3 regions of the Serratia sp. NFX21 genome follow, and region 3 is predicted to be linked to each of the others. Evidence: predicted binding sites of a transcription regulator. Region 3 holds the regulator's gene; each other region holds the start of a gene.

Region 1 (5,464 bases), 840 kb from region 3:
ACCACGCCGCTATTATTATTGCAGGCCGGTGAGGATCGGGTGGTCGACAACCGTTCTCATCAGGCTTTTTGTCAGGCATTGTCAGAAGCGGGACATCCCTGTGAAGGGGGAAAACCGCAGGTTATCGAAGGCGCACGGCATGAGATCCTGTTTGAGCGGGACGCGATGCGCGCCGAAGCATTGAGCGCAATCCTGCGTTTCTTTGCTCATCACTTAGGTGGTACCCCAACCGCCGACCACACCATTAGAGGTTAGAAATTACCGCTATGTATCACGTCGTCGCTTCCGATTTAGATGGCACGCTGCTGTCACCCGACCACACTCTGTCCCCTTACGCCAAAGAGACACTGAAGCTGCTGACCCAGCGTGGCGTACATTTTGTCTTTGCTACCGGCCGTCATCATATCGACGTTGCGCAGATCCGCGATAACCTCGAGATCAGCGCCTTTATGATCACCTCCAACGGCGCTCGCGTGCACAACACCGACGGCGAGCTGATTTTCAGCCATAACCTGGCCGAAGACATTGCCCGCGATCTCTACGGTATGCTGCATAACGATCCGGACATCACCACTAACGTTTATCGTAATGACGACTGGTTCATTAACCGCGAAAGTCCGGAGCAGAAAGAGTTCTTTCAGGAGTCCGTCTTCCAGTATCAACTGTTCGAGCCGGGCCTGCTGGAAACCGATGGCGTCTGCAAGGTGTACTTCACCTGTGACGATCATGAAAAGCTGTTGCCGCTGGAAGATGCCATCAATGCGCGTTGGGGCGATCGGGTTAACGTCAGCTTCTCGTTCCCAACCTGCCTGGAAGTCATGGCCGGTGGAGTGTCAAAAGGTCACGCATTGGAAGAAGTGGCCAAGATCATCGGCTATACGCTGAAAGAGTGCATTGCCTTCGGCGACGGTATGAATGACCTGGAAATGCTGTCGATGGCCGGCAAGGGCTGCATCATGCGCGACGCGCACCAGCGGCTGAAAGACAAGCTGCCGGAGCTGGAAGTGATCGGCTCCAACGTCGATGACGCGGTGCCGCACTACCTGCGCAAGATGTTCCTGGGTTGATATGAACGGGGCGCCTCGCGGCGCCCCAATCGGTATTACTTGTGCTGGCCCTGCTTTTGCAGGAATTGCACGCCCTTGTCAGGGAAGTCGGTGAACACACCGTCAACGCCCGCCTGGTTGTAAATCACGTCATACAGTTGATTCACGTTGGTCACGTAGTCCGGCAGCGCATCCGCACGGATGGTGAAAGGGTGCACCGCCAGCTTGTTGGCATGGGCTTCTTTCACCATGTCGGTCAGCACTACCTTGCCCGGCTTGGATTTCTCCGCCACCACCAGCATGTGGTAGTCCGGCCCGATGCCGTCGGCATACTGGGCAATCTGCTTCATCGCGCCCGGCTTGAACATCCAGTCATAGTCATATTCCACCCACTTGCCGTCGGCCTTCTGCTCGTAGGTTTCCTGCCATTTGTTGTAGGCGATCAGTTGGATCAGCTTCAGATCCATGCCCATCTTCGGTTCCAGCTCGGTTTTAATGCGTTTCAGCTCGTTGGCGTCGAAACATTGCAGATAAACGTTGTCACCCTTGCCGGTATAACCGTACTGCTTCAGCACCGCCAGTACTTTGCTGGAAATATCCTTGCCTTCCTGCTTGTGGAACCATGGCGCTTTGATTTCCGGATAAATACCGATGTTCTTGCCGGTTGAATGGTTCAGACCCTGCACAAACTCGATCTCTTCCTGGAAGGTATGGACGCGGAAATCGGATTTGCCCATCGGGAAACGGCCAGGGTAACCCTGCACTTTTTTACCGTTCTCAATCTCGAAGCCTTCGGTGAACTTCAACGATTTGATTTCCGGCAGGGTAAAGTCGATGGCGTAATAGCGGCCGTCTTTGCGCGCGCGGTCCGGGAAACGTTCGGCTACGTCGGTGACGCGATCGAGGTAGTGGTCATGCAACACCACCAGCTCGTTGTCCTTGGTCATCACCAGATCCTGTTCGAGGAAGTCTGCACCCTGCGCGTAGGCCATGGCCTTCGCCGGCAGCGTGTGTTCCGGCAGATAACCGCTGGCGCCACGGTGGGCGATCACCACCTTGTCGGCAGCCTGTGCGGCGCTGACCATTGAGGTGGCCAGGATAATCCCTGTCAGCAGGGCTTTGACTTGAGTCCGCATATTGTTGTTCTCCATATTGTAGGTGGCAAAAAGGCCGCGGTGCGGCCTTTAAATAATGCGAAAGTGGTATGACGCTTAACCGCGTTTGTTGGCAGCGATTTCCGCGTGGTGTTTTTTCTCGCTCAGCATGGTCAGTAACAGCAGAACTACTGCGCCGACGCTGCCGCCGATCATCACCATAAAGCCGCCGTCCCAACCGAAGTAGTCAACGGTGTAGCCGACGATGGCGCTGGCTGCGACAGAGCCGCCCAGATAACCGAACAGACCGGTGAAGCCCGCCGCGGTACCGGCCGCTTTCTTCGGCGCCAGTTCCAGTGCGTGCAGACCGATCAGCATCACCGGCCCGTAAATCAGGAAGCCGATGGTGATCATGCAGGCCATATCGATGCCAGGGTTACCGACCGGGTTGAGCCAGTAAACCACGGTGGCGATGGTGACCAGGGTCATGAAGAACACGCCGGTGGCGCCACGGTTGCCCTTGAACACCTTGTCCGACATCCAGCCGCACAGCAGGGTGCCCGGAATACCGGCATACTCGTACAGGAAATAGGCCCAGGAAGATTTATCCAGCGTGAAGTGTTTCACTTCTTTCAGGTAGGTCGGTGACCAGTCCAGGATGCCGTAACGCAGCAGGTAAACGAACACGTTGGCCACGGCGATGTACCACAGCAATTTGTTCGGCAGGATGTACTGCATGAAGATTTGCTTGGCGGTCAGCTCTTCTTCCGCTTTCTCGCTGTAGTCGTCCGGATAATCGTTTTTGTATTCTTCGATCGGCGGCAGGCCACAGGATTGCGGAGTGTCACGCATCAGGGCAAAGGCGATCAGGGCCACCAGGATGGCACCGAAGGCCGGCATATACAGCGCTGCATGCCAGTCGTTGAACCAGGCCATGCCCAGCAGGAACAGCAGTGGCGGCAGACCGCCACCCACGTTATGAGCACAGTTCCAGACCGAAACGATGCTGCCGCGCTCTTTCTGCGACCACCAGTGCACCATGGTACGGCCACATGGCGGCCAGCCCATTCCCTGGAACCAACCGCACAGGAACAGCAGCACGAACATGACCGCGATGCTCGAAGTCGCCCATGGCACGAAGCCCATGAACAGCATCACCGCGGCAGCCAGGATCAGGCCGGCGGGCAGGAACACGCGCGGGTTGGAGCGGTCAGAAACCGACCCCATGATGAATTTGGAAAAACCGTAGGCGATAGAAATACCGGACAGCGCGAAACCGAGGTCACCGCGGCTGAAGCCCTGGTCGATCAGGTAAGGCATGGCCAGGGTGAAGTTCTTGCGCACCAGGTAGTAGGCGGCATAACCGAAGAAAATCCCCATAAAAATCTGCCAGCGCAATTTACGGTACAGCGGGTCGACTTTGTCGACCGGCACACGGGAAATGTGTGCTGCCGGCTTAAAAATACTCAACATGAGCGCCTCCGATGGCTTTATCTAGTTATCACATCAATATGACCTTTTACGTTCATTTGATGATTGAGCGGATATCGAATGTGGTGTTTTTTTGTTCCATAACGAGCGTCATCCTAGTCAAAACAGCCTGGTGTCGCTGTGATGGATGGCGCAATTGTTACACTTATATGAAACACCGGCGGATTTTGAGCGATTCGTTAACGTTATGAAATAGAAAAACGCCTAAAAATCGTGATTATGATCACATTCATGGTTTTTTGTGGACATTTGGTTTTCGTTTCGAGTTCGTTATTGTTCCTTATCAAACAAAGACCCCAATGACTGTGGCTCAATAGGCTAATAATCACGGATCCTGAGAGAGCCTCATGAGCAGCCATTCACCGGATAACGAAACGGATGTGATCATTATTGGCGGCGGCGCGACCGGTGCGGGCATTGCTCGTGACTGCGCGCGCCGTGGCCTGCGTTGCATACTGCTGGAGCGTCACGATATTGCCACCGGTGCCACTGGCCGTAACCACGGCCTGCTGCACAGTGGAGCACGCTATGCGGTGACCGACGGTGAGTCGGCGCGTGAATGCATAGAAGAAAACCAAATCCTCAAGCGTATTGCGCACCACTGCATCGAACGTACCGATGGGCTGTTTATTACGCTGCCGCAGGATTCGCTGGACTATCAACAACAGTTTATTGCCTCCTGCCACAGCGCCGGTATCAACGCCGAAGCGATCGACCCACAGCTGGCGCTGCGTCTGGAGCCGGCGGCCAACCCGGCTCTGATCGGTGCGGTTCGCGTGCCGGATGGCACTGTCGATCCCTTCCGTCTCACCGCCGCCAATATGCTCGACGCCCGTGAGCACGGTGCGCAGATCCTCACCTATCATCAGGTGGTCGGTTTGCTTCGCTCGGGCGATCGCGTTACCGGGGTGCGCGTTTTCGACCATCAATCTGCACAGCGCTACGATATTCATGCCGAAGTGGTGGTCAATGCCGCGGGCATCTGGGGCCAGCAGATAGCGGAATATGCCGATCTGCGCATTCGCATGTTCCCGGCCAAGGGCGCTTTGCTGATCCTCGGCCACCGCATCAACAACATGGTGATCAACCGCTGCCGCAAACCGGCGGACGCCGACATTTTGGTGCCGGGCGACACCATCTCGGTGATTGGCACCACCTCCACCCATATTGATTATGACCAGATCGACAACATGCTGGTGACGCCGCAGGAAGTGGACATTCTGATCCGCGAAGGGGCGCTGCTGGCGCCGGAGCTGGCGCAGACGCGTATTCTGCGCGCCTATGCCGGTGTGCGCCCATTGGTAGCCAGTGACGACGACCCCAGCGGCCGCAACGTCAGCCGCGGCATCGTGCTGCTCGATCACGCCAGCCGCGACGGCCTGGAAGGCTTTATCACCATTACCGGCGGCAAGCTGATGACCTACCGGCTGATGGCGCAGTGGGCGACCGATAAAGTGTGCGAAAAGCTCGGAATCGACAGCCCCTGTACTACCGCGCAGGAAGCCTTGCCCGGTTCGCGGCAGTCGGCGGAAGAAACGGTGCGCAGCGTGGTTTCCCTGCCTGCCAGCATTCGCGGCTCGGCGGTTTATCGCCACGGCGACAGGGCCAGTCAGGTACCGGCCGGCGATCGGCTGGATAACAGCCTGGTGTGCGAATGCGAAGCGGTGACCGCTGGTGAAGTGCATTATGCGGTGAACTCCCTCACCGTTAATAACCTGGTCGATCTGCGCCGCCGCACCCGCGTCGGCATGGGCACCTGCCAGGGGGAGCTTTGCGCCTGCCGTGCCGCCGGGCTGTTGACGCGTTTTAACGTCACTACCCCGCAGCAGTCTA
Region 2 (5,464 bases), 800 kb from region 3:
GCGACCATGCGCAGCAGCGTCGATTTACCGCAGCCGGACGGCCCGACCATCACGATAAACTCACCGTCCGCCACGTCGAGATCGATCTGCTTAATTACCGGCGTTTTACCGTCGTAGGATTTGGTGACTGCCTGTAGTTTTAAACCTGCCATTTCGTTACTTCTCGCTATCAACCAGGCCGCGTACAAACCAGCGCTGCATCAGAAGAACCACCGCCAGCGGTGGGATTAAAGTCAGAATCATCGCCGCCATCACCTGATTCCACTGGGTTGGCGCGCCGGAGGTGGAGATCATGCTTTTGATGCCCGCCACCGCAGTGCCCATTGAGGCATCGCTGGTGATCAGGATCGGCCACAGGTACTGGTTCCAGCCGTAGATAAAGGTGATGACAAACAGCGCCGCCAGGTTGGTCTTCGACAGCGGCAACACGATGTCCCAGAAGAAGCGCATCGGGCCGGCACCATCAATCCGCGCGGCTTCCAGCAGTTCATCCGGCAAGGTCATAAAGAACTGGCGCAACAGGAAGGTAGCGGTTGCCGAGGCCATCAACGGCAGCGTCAGACCGGTGTAGCTGTCCAGCAGGTTGAGGTTGGATATCACCTCCACCGTGGGGAAAATACGTACTTCCACCGGCAACATCAGCGTCATGAAAATCAGCCAGAAAAACAGGCTGCGCAGCGGAAAACGAAAATAAACGATGGCATAGGCCGACAACACCGATACCACTATTTTGCCGCAGGTAATGGCCAGCGCCATGATCACGCTATTGAGCAGCAGCAGCGAGAATGGCACCTTGAGGTTGCCCACACCGCCCTGCCAGATATTGCTGATGTTTTCCCACAGGTGGCCGCCCGGGATCAGGGTCATCGGCACCTGAAACACCTGTTTGTCGTCCAGCGTGGCGGCGACAAAGGCCACGTATAGCGGGAACAGCACCACCAGCACGCCGATAATCAGCATTATGTGGCTGAAGATATCCAGCCCGCGTCGGTTCTCTATCATTGGTAACGCACCTTACGTTCGACAAAACGGAACTGGACCACCGTCAGGCCAATCACCAGCAGCATCAGGATCACCGACTGCGCCGCAGAGCTGGACAAGTCCAGACCGGCAAAGCCTTCGCGGTAGATCTTGTAGATCAACGTGGTAGTGGACTGCACCGGCCCACCGCCGGTCGCGGCATCGATCACCGGGAAGGTGTCGAAGAAGGCGTACACCAAATTGACCACCAGCAGGAAGAAGCTCACCGGCGTGATCAACGGCAGCACCAGATTGAAGAAACGCCGCACCGGGCCGGCACCGTCGATGGCCGCCGCTTCCACCAGCGATCGGGGAATGGACTGTAATGCCGCCAGGAAAAACAGGAAGTTGTAGCTGATTTGCTGCCAGACCGAAGCCAGCACCACCAGGAACATCGCTTGCCCACTGTTCTGTGCGTGGTTCCAGTTGTAGCCCAGTCCGTTAAGGAAATGAGTAATCAGCCCCAGGCCGGGGTTGAACAGGAAGATCCACAGTACCGCCGCCACCGCCGGAGCTACCGCATAAGGCAAGATCATCAGCGTCTGGTAAATCCGGCTGCCGCGCAGCACGTAATCCACCAGCGCAGCGAAGAACAACGACACGACCAGCCCGATACCCGCCACCAGGAAGCTGAAAATCAGCGTGGTGTAAAACGAATCGAGGTAGTAAGGATCCTGGAACAGCTGGGTAAAGTTATCCAGGCCGACAAACTGGCTGGACAGACCGAATGGGTCGAGGCTCTGCACCGAATACCACAGCGCCTCGCCGGCGGGCCACAGGAAAAAGATTGCGGTGATCAACAGTTGCGGCAGCACCAATACATAGGGCAGCCAGCTACAGCCGAAACCGGGACGGGAAGATGACATAGGGGTTAACCGTTAATGTGGGGAGAGGGCTGACTGAGCCCCTCACCCCGGCCCTCTCCCAGGGGAGAGGGGGTGAAATCGGTGTCGTTCGCCGGAAGGGAATTCCGGTTGACGCTACTTGGTCTGGGACTCGAAGCGACGCAGCAATACGTCACCGCGCTGCACGGCGGCATCCAGCGCCTGTTGTGGCGTTTTCTTGCCGGTCCACACGCCTTCCAGCTCTTCATCCACCACGGTACGGATCTGCGGCATGTTGCCCAAACGCAGGCCCTTGGTGAACGGTAATGGCGGCTTATTCAGCATCTGACGCGTTGCCACATCGGCGCCCGGGTTCTTGTCATAGAAGCCCTGTTGCTTGGTCAGATCGTAGGCCGCGGTGGTGATCGGCAGATAACCGGTCTTCTGGTGCCATTCGGCGGCAATTTCCGGCTGGGCCAGATACTGCAGGAACTCGGCAACCCCTTTGTAAGTGGCGGCATCTTTGCCGTTCATCACCCACAGGCTGGCACCGCCAATGATGGCGTTCTGCGGTGCATTTTTGGCATCGGCATCGTACGGCATCATGCCCACGCCGTAGTTGAACTTGGCGTAATGCTTGATATCCGCCAGCGAACCGGATGACGCGGTAGTAATGGCACAGTCGCCGCTGTAGAACTTCTCGGTGGATTCGTCTTTACGGCCGAAATAGGTGAAATCGCCCTTCTTGTTCATCTCTTCCAGCAGTTGGATGTGCTTGACCTGCAGCGGCTTGTTGAATTCCAGCTTGGCGCTGGCTCCCCCGAAACCGTTGTTCTCCGTGGCGAACGGCACCCCGTGCCAGGCGCTGAAGTTCTCGAGCTGGATCCAGCCCTGCCAGCCGCTGGCGTAGCCACACTTCATACCGGCTGCACGCAGTTTGGCGGTATCCGCCGCCAGTTCCTGCCAGGTTTTTGGCGGCTGGTCCGGGTTCAGGCCGGCTTTTTTGAAGGCGTCCTTGTTGTAATACAGCACTGGAGTGGAACTGTTGAACGGCTGAGACAGCAGGTGACCGCTCTTGTTGTCGGTGTAGTAACCGGCCACCGTCGGCACGAACACCGACTCGTCAAAGTTGATACCGGCGTCTTTAAACACTTCATACACCGGCTTGATCGCCTTACTGGCCATCATGGTTGCCGTGCCCACCTCGTACACCTGCAAAATTGCCGGCGCTTTGCCTGAGCGATAGGCCGCGATGCCCGCCGCCAGGCTCTGTTCGTAGTTACCTTTATAAACCGGGACAATTTTGACGTCGGTGTGCGACTGGTTAAAGCGATCCGCCAGGGAATCCACTTCTTTACCCAATTCACCTTCCATCGAATGCCAGAACGGGATCTCGGTTGCCGCCAGTGCCTGAGTGCTGACCGCCAGGGTCAACGCGACGCACAGCGTAGTTTTGCGAATAGCGTAGGTGAGCATGCCTAACTCCTGAAAAAAGCTGGTGTAATAAGCGCGTGAGCGAAAAGAATCAGTTTTTTGTTCGGTAGCTAACATGCCATGCTCGGATGACAGAAATATAACTGCCAGATGACAGCCGTGTGACGGGAGAGTGAAGTGCAGATTGCGGTTTGATGTCGGCGGCAGGGAGAACTGCCCCGCCGCCGTGGGTATTACAGTGAACGACGCAGTCGAGCGACCGCTTCCTGCATTTGCTGTTCGGTCGCGGTGGCGAACGACAGGCGGAAGGTCGAACGATCCGGGTTGTCTGAGAAGAAGTACTCTCCCGGCACAAACACCACGCCCTGCTGCAGGGTGGTTTTGAGCCATTCGGTCGCGTTAAACGGCTGACGGAAACGCGCCCACAGGAACATACCGCCCTTCGGCATATCGAAGCTGATGTGATCGCCCAACTCTTGCTCCACCAGCCCGGCCAGGATCTCACCCTTTTGCTTGTAGGCCGCGCGGATCTTTTCGATCTGCGCCGGCAGACGATCCAGCCCCAGATAGCATTCGACGATGCTCTGCGACAGCGCACTGGCATGCAGATCCGCCGCCTGCTTGATGATCGCCACTTTATGCAGCAGGAACTCAGGCAAAATCGCCCAGCCCAGGCGCAGGCCCGGTGCCAGGATCTTTGAGAAGGTCGAGGTGTAGATAATGTTATCGGTATGACCCAGCACCTGCTGGGAAATCTGGTGCAGCGTAGCGTTGCGCTCTTCGGTAAAGCGCAGTTCGCCGTACGGGTCATCCTCGATGATCAGGAAATTGTGCTCGGCCGCCAGTTTCACCAACAGTTCGCGGCGCGGTGCACTCAGGGTGATACCGCTTGGGTTGCCGAAGTTCGGCACCACATACACGCCCTTGATGCGCTGGGTTTTCAGCAGTTCAGCCAGCTCTTCGACCACCATGCCATCGCTGTCGGACGACACCGACATGATGTTGGCTTCCGCCAGCTCCAGCGTCTGTAACGCCGCCAGATAGGTCGGACGCTCCACCACAAACACATCGCCCGGATTGACGATGGCACGCATCACCAGATCCAGCGCCTGCTGGGAACCGGCCGTGACCATCACTTCTTCGGCAGTGGCAGAAACACCACGCTGGGCGCACAGTTCGCAGATGCGCTCACGCAGCACCGGACTGCCTTCGGTCAAACCATATTGGAAAGCGCTTTTCGGCTGCTCGGTGATCGCCTGATGAGTAGCGATGCTCAAGCCTTCGAAATCAAACAGGGCATCAGAGGGGATGCCGCCCGCCAGCGAAATGACGTTTTCCATCTTACTGTGCTTGAGCAATTCACGAATTGCCGAGCTTTTTACTTTTACGATGCGCTGCGCGAGTAACCCTTCTGTGTTCATTTCTTCTTCTCATTCCTGATTATTATTAGTTACTGGGACAAACTATCCACCGAGATAAGCGGATCGAACTGCTTCGTTTGCTAACAATGCGGCTCCCGTATCTTCCAACACCACGCGGCCGTTTTCCAGTACATAACCACGATCGGCCAGTTTCAGCGCCTGATTGGCGTTTTGCTCCACCAGGAAGATGGTCATTCCCTCTTCGCGCAGTTGCTCAATGATGTCAAAAATCTGCTGAATAATGATCGGCGCCAGCCCAAGGGAAGGTTCGTCGAGCAACAGCAATTTTGGCTGGCTCATCAGTGCACGGCCGATAGCCAACATCTGTTGCTCACCGCCGGACATGGTGCCGGAACGTTGGGCACGGCGCTCCAGCAGGCGCGGGAACAGGCCGAAAACCCTTTCGATACGCTGCTGATACTGCTGACGATCGGCAAAGAAACCGCCCATCGCCAGGTTTTCTTCCACCGTCATGCGCGAGAATACCCGTCGCCCTTCCGGCACAATAGCCACCGCCTCACGCATGATGCGCGAGGTCTGCCACTGGGTAATATCCTGATCGAGGAAAGTGATGCTGCCCTCGCTGGCACGGGGTTCACCGCACAGCGTGCCGAGCAGCGTAGTTTTACCGGCGCCGTTAGCACCGATCAGCGTGACTATCTCACCCTGCTTAATGTTCAGGCTGACCTGATGCAGCGCCTGGATTTTGCCGTAATGGGCGGATACCTGATTAAATGACAACATAATTTATTCGCCCAGATAAGC
Region 3 (5,464 bases):
AGTAGCAGAAGGCAGCGGCAGATAGCCGTCATGGTTCACCAGGTTTTGTCCGGTGTCGGACAGGACGCGATCGAGAAATGCGGCGGTCAGCGGCTCCAACGGCTGGTTGGGCGCTTTGTTAATGTAAATATACAGATAGCGCGACAGCGGGTAGCTACCGTTGCGCACGTTGGCATCGTTGGGGGTGACATAGTTTTCGCCGGACTCGGCCAGGGGCAACAGCCGCACGCCGCTGGCGCGAAAACCAATGCTGGCGTAACCGATACTGTTCAGCGAACCGGCCACCGCCTGCACCACCGAGGCAGAACCGGGCAGTTCATTGACCCGTGGCATAAAGTCACCGCCACACAGCGCACGCAGTTTGAAATAGCCGTAGGTGCCGGATGCCGAGTTACGCCCAAAGCGTTGCAGCGCACGCTGCTGCCAATCGCCGTTCAACCCCAGTTCACCCCAGCGCGTCACCGGCTGATTTTCGCCACAGCGCAGGGTAGCGGAGAAAATTCGGTCAAGCTGCTGCAGATTAAGACCGCGCAGCGGGTTGTCCTGATGTACCAGCACCACCAGCGCATCGACGGCGACCGGCACTGCCAGCGGCGCATAGCCATAGCGGTGTTCGAATGCCGACACTTCCGCCGCCTTCATCGGTCGGCTCATCGGCCCCAGTTGCGCGGCCCCCGCAGCCAAAGCGGTCGGCGCAGTTGAGGAGCCCGCGGCCTGGATCTGCAAATTAACGTTAGGGTAATGCTGGCTGAAGTCCTGCGCCCACAGCGCCATCAGATTCGCCAGCGTATCGGAACCGACGCTCGACAGGTTGCCGGACAGCATGCCGTCCGGCTGCGCTAACGCGCCACGGCTCACCAGCAGCGCCAGGCAAAGCAACAGCCCTCGGGTCATTCGGATCATACCAGCCTCTCGCGCGTTAATTTTTCACCGCATTCTCTGACAAAGCTGCGGGTACAATCAACCGGTTAGGCAAGGTAAAGATGAATCGGGTGCCAATCCCCTGCTCACTGAGGATCTCCAGCCGCGCGTCATGGTGGCTGAGCGCATGCTTGACGATCGCCAGCCCCAGCCCACTGCCGCCGGTCTGGCGTGAACGGGCCTTGTCGACGCGATAGAAACGTTCGGTCAGGCGCGGAATATGCTCGGCGGCGATACCCGGCCCATTATCACTGACCTGGAACTGCGCACCGTTGGGCGTCTGTTGCCAGCTCACTTCAATATTGGTGCCCTTTGGCGTGTGATTGACGGCGTTGTACACCAGGTTTGATACCGCACTGCGCAGTTGGTCGTCGTTGCCGAACACCTTGAGCTGTTCGTTCACCCGGAAGCTAATCTCATGGTTGCCGCCGCTCAACGACTGCGCTTCGCGTTGCAACACTCGCAACATCAGTGGGATATCGACCCGTTCGTTCATCTCGACGTTAGGCGCCGCCTCAATCCGCGACAGCGTCAGCAGCTGTTTGACCAGCCCATCCATACGCCGGGTCTGCTCTTGCATGGTGCCCAGCGCTTTGCCGCGCAGCGAACCATCCAGCTCTTCGTCGCTCATCATCTCCAGGTAGCCCTGCAACACCGTGAGCGGGGTACGCAGCTCGTGGCTGACGTTGGCGAAGAAGTTGCGTCGCGCGCCTTCCAGCTGGCGCATTTGGGTGACGTCACGCGCCACCATCAGTAATTGCCCTTCGGAATAAGGCATCACGCGGAATTCGACGTAGTGCTCATTGTTCAACTGCAGCGTCAACGGCCGGGTGAACTCCTGCTGTTGCAGATAGTGGCTGAACTCCGGGTAACGCAGCAGGTTAAGGATGTGCTGACCATTGTCTTCCGGCCAGCGGAAACCCAGCAGATGCTGCGCCAAACCGTTACACCAAAAGATATTGCCTTCGACGGTAGTCATCACCACCGCATCGGGCAGCGATTCCGCGCCGCTGCGGAAGCGTTTGATCAACAGCGCCAGTTCACGCCGCCGACGGCGATTACGCTGCTGCATCTGATAAAGGCCGTAAAACAGCGGTTCCCAGCTCCAGCGCCCAGGGGGCGGCGTCATGCTGCGATCAACCCACAGCCAGTGGGAAAGTTTGAGTTGGTTGTAGAAATTCCATACCAGCGCCGCCAGCACGGAGGCCAGCAGCAACCAGGGCAGATAACCGAAAATCAGCCCCAGCAGCAAGGCAGGCAAGCAGAAAAGGGCCAGCTCCAGGGCCAGCCTCTTCCAGGATAGACGTTCTAGCACGGCATATTCTCCAGCGCGTCGCGATCAGTAGCGCGTTGAGAATCGGTAGCCGGTGCCCCGAACGGTTTGAACCATTTTGTCATGACCACTGGTCTCTAACGCCTTACGGAGCCGACGGATATGCACGTCAACGGTGCGGTCTTCCACATAAACGTTAGTGCCCCAGACGTGATTAAGCAACTGTTCGCGGCTATAAACACGCTCTGGATGAGTCATAAAGAAGTGCAGCAATTTGAACTCTGTCGGCCCCATATCCAGCGCCTGCTCGTTGGCCATCACCCGGTGTGAAGAAGGATCCAGGCTCAGCCCTTGCATTTCAATCACTTCTTCCACCGCCATCGGTGAAATACGGCGCATTACCGCCTTGATGCGCGCCACCAGCTCCTTCGGCGAGAAGGGTTTGGTGATGTAATCATCCGCCCCGACCTCCAGCCCACGGACACGGTCTTCTTCTTCACCGCGTGCGGTCAGCATCATCACCGGAATATCGCGGGTCATCGCTTCACGCTTCATATGTTTAATAAACTGAATGCCGGAACCTCCGGGTAACATCCAGTCGAGCAACACTAAATCAGGGAACGGCTCAGACAGGCGCGTCACTGCGCTGTCATAATCCTCAGCTTCCAACGGTTGGTAACCATTCTGTTCCAACACAAAGCACACCATCTCACGGATCGGCGCTTCGTCTTCCACCACCAGTATGCGTCTTGCCATCGTCAATCCTGCCAATGTGTTAGCGATCACAGTTGATTGCGGGCGCCATTATGCGTCAGTTTTGTGACAGATTTATGAAATAAATAGCCATGAAATAAACCGGGTGTCATAGGCAGTAAGCATAGCGATTATTTCTAATAATACAGAAACATCATATTCCCTTTATAATCCCTGCCATTACTCTATCGCCCCGGGAGTGTCATGCGCCTGATCCACACCTCTGACTGGCATCTTGGCCAGTATTTTTTCACCAAGAGCCGCGCCGCCGAACATCAGGCTTTTCTGCGCTGGCTGATCGAACAGATCGAACAACAGCAGGTGGATGCGCTGATCGTCGCCGGGGACCTGTTCGATACCGGCTCGCCGCCAAGTTATGCCCGTGAGCTGTATAACCGATTCGTGGTGGATCTGCAGCGCACCGGCTGCCAGTTGGTGGTGCTGGGCGGTAACCACGACTCCGTGGCAACCTTGAATGAATCGCGTGAATTGCTTTCCTGCCTGAATACCACCGTGATTGCCAACGCACAGAGCGAAACCGAACAGCAAATTCTGGTGCTGAATCAGCGCGATGGTCAGCCGGGTGCGGTACTTTGTGCCATCCCTTTCCTGCGCCCACGCGATCTGCTCACCAGCCGAGCCGGCGACTCCGGAGTGCAAAAACAGCAGGCGCTGCAAGAGGCTATCGCCGACCATTATCAAAGGCTGTACCAAGCGGCCTGCGCGCGTCGCGATGCGCTGGGCTTGCCACTGCCGATTGTTGCCACCGGCCACCTGACCACCGTGGGCGTCACCACCTCCGATTCGGTGCGCGATATCTACATTGGCACGCTGGACGCCTTCCCGGCCCAGGCCTTCCCGCCGGCCGACTACATCGCGCTGGGGCATATACACCGCGCGCAGAACGTCGCCAAATCCGAACATATTCGCTACAGCGGCTCGCCGATCCCACTCAGTTTTGACGAGTTGGGCAAAGCCAAAAGCGTGTTTATGGTGGATTTCAGCGCGGGCGCTCTGCAACAGGTCACTGCGCTGGAGATCCCCAGCTTCCAACCGATGCAGCTTATCAAGGGTGATTTGGCGCAGATCGAACAACAATTGCAGCAGTTCGCCGATTATCAGGGTGAACTACCGGTGTGGCTGGACATTGAAGTGGCAACACAGGACTACCTTAGCGACATTCAGCGCCGCATCCAGTTACTGGCCGATCAACTGCCGGTAGAAGTGGTGCTGTTGCGCCGCAGCAAAGAACAGCGGCGCCAGGCCATTGAACAGCAGGACAAGGAAACGCTCAATGAACTGAGCGTCAACGAGGTGTTCGAACGGCGGCTGGCGCAGGAGCCTGAAATGGCCGAAGAACGTCGGCAACGAATGAACCAAATGTTCCAGCAGGTGGTCGAGTCCGTGCGGCACAACGACCAGGAGCCGAGCCAATGAAAATCCTCAGCCTGAGATTAAAAAACCTTAACTCCCTGCAGGGTGAATGGAAGATCGATTTTACCGCCGAGCCTTTTGCCAGCAATGGGTTATTCGCCATCACCGGGCCTACCGGGGCAGGCAAAACCACCCTGCTGGACGCCATCTGTCTGGCGCTGTACCACCAGACGCCGCGCCTTAACGTCACGCCGAGCCAGAACGAGCTGATGACACGCCACACCGCCGAATCGCTGGCGGAGGTCGAATTTGAAGTTAAAGGGGTCGGCTATCGCGCCTTCTGGAGCCAGCGCCGCGCCAAAAATGCCCCGGACGGCAACCTGCAGGCACCTAAAGTGGAGCTGGCGCTGCGTGAAGACGGAAAAATTCTGGCGGACAAGGTACGCGACAAGCTAGATATGACCGCCGCGATCACCGGGTTGGACTTCGGCCGCTTCACCAAATCGATGATGTTATCCCAGGGGCAGTTCGCCGCCTTCCTCAATGCCGATGCCAACGATCGTGCCGAACTGCTGGAAGAACTGACCGGCACCGAGATCTACGGCCAGCTTTCCGAGCGAGTTTTCGAACAGCATAAGCAGGCCAGGGCCGATTTGGATGCGCTGCATCAACGCGCCAGCGGCATTGAACTGCTCAATGACGAACAGCGTCAGCAGCTTGAAAACCAATTAATTGAGCTGGGAACGCAGGAAAATACCCTTGGCGAACAGGCCCACCAGCAGCAGCAGGCGCTGAACTGGTTGCAGCAGTGGCAACAAACACAACAAAAACAACAGGAATACCAACGTCAACTGAACGCGGCACAACAAGAACAGGCGGCGGCCGCACCGCAACTGCAGCAGTTGGCGCGCAGCGAGCCGGCAGAAAAACTGCGGCCGTTGCTGAATGAACGTAACCGCTGCCGCAACGATCAGCAGGCGCTGCAACAGCAGATAAGCCAATTAACGCAACAGCAAGAGCAACAGCTAGCCCAGATGGCGCCGTTGCAACAGGCGGTGGAGCAGGCCCGTGCGCAACTGCAGGCGCATGTTGAACACCAGCAGGCGCAACAGCGGCTGATCGACGAGCAAGTCGTCCCGCTCG

The links. The regulator PhoB, encoded in region 3, activates phosphate uptake and scavenging genes when phosphate is short. The targets are predictions, from matches to a motif close to CTGTCATAAAACTGNCNNAT.
Region 1: glpT (glycerol-3-phosphate transporter) is a predicted target of PhoB. The motif match lies at 3,768-3,787, and genes of this name have one in related genera.
Region 2: ugpB (sn-glycerol-3-phosphate ABC transporter substrate-binding protein UgpB) is a predicted target of PhoB. The motif match lies at 3,427-3,446, and genes of this name have one in related genera.

The regions. Positions count from the first base shown of each region.
Region 1 covers NZ_CP183196.1:681,351-686,814, forward strand. The annotation lists gene pldB (lysophospholipase L2) at 1-255, shown strand, start outside; gene yigL (sugar/pyridoxal phosphate phosphatase YigL) at 267-1,067, shown strand; gene glpQ (glycerophosphodiester phosphodiesterase) at 1,103-2,182, opposite strand; gene glpT (glycerol-3-phosphate transporter) at 2,258-3,613, opposite strand; gene glpA (anaerobic glycerol-3-phosphate dehydrogenase subunit A) at 3,979-5,464, shown strand, end outside.
Region 2 covers NZ_CP183196.1:721,481-726,944, reverse strand. The annotation lists gene ACNT1W_RS03380 (sn-glycerol-3-phosphate import ATP-binding protein UgpC) at 1-152, opposite strand, end outside; gene ugpE (sn-glycerol-3-phosphate ABC transporter permease UgpE) at 157-1,002, opposite strand; gene ugpA (sn-glycerol-3-phosphate ABC transporter permease UgpA) at 999-1,886, opposite strand; gene ugpB (sn-glycerol-3-phosphate ABC transporter substrate-binding protein UgpB) at 2,001-3,320, opposite strand; gene ACNT1W_RS03360 (PLP-dependent aminotransferase family protein) at 3,512-4,699, opposite strand; gene livF (high-affinity branched-chain amino acid ABC transporter ATP-binding protein LivF) at 4,742-5,443, opposite strand; gene livG (high-affinity branched-chain amino acid ABC transporter ATP-binding protein LivG) at 5,447-5,464, opposite strand, start outside.
Region 3 covers NZ_CP183196.1:1,526,016-1,531,479, reverse strand. The annotation lists gene ACNT1W_RS07200 (PstS family phosphate ABC transporter substrate-binding protein) at 1-903, opposite strand, end outside; gene phoR (phosphate regulon sensor histidine kinase PhoR) at 920-2,236, opposite strand; gene phoB (phosphate response regulator transcription factor PhoB) at 2,261-2,950, opposite strand; gene sbcD (exonuclease subunit SbcD) at 3,152-4,384, shown strand; gene sbcC (exonuclease subunit SbcC) at 4,381-5,464, shown strand, end outside.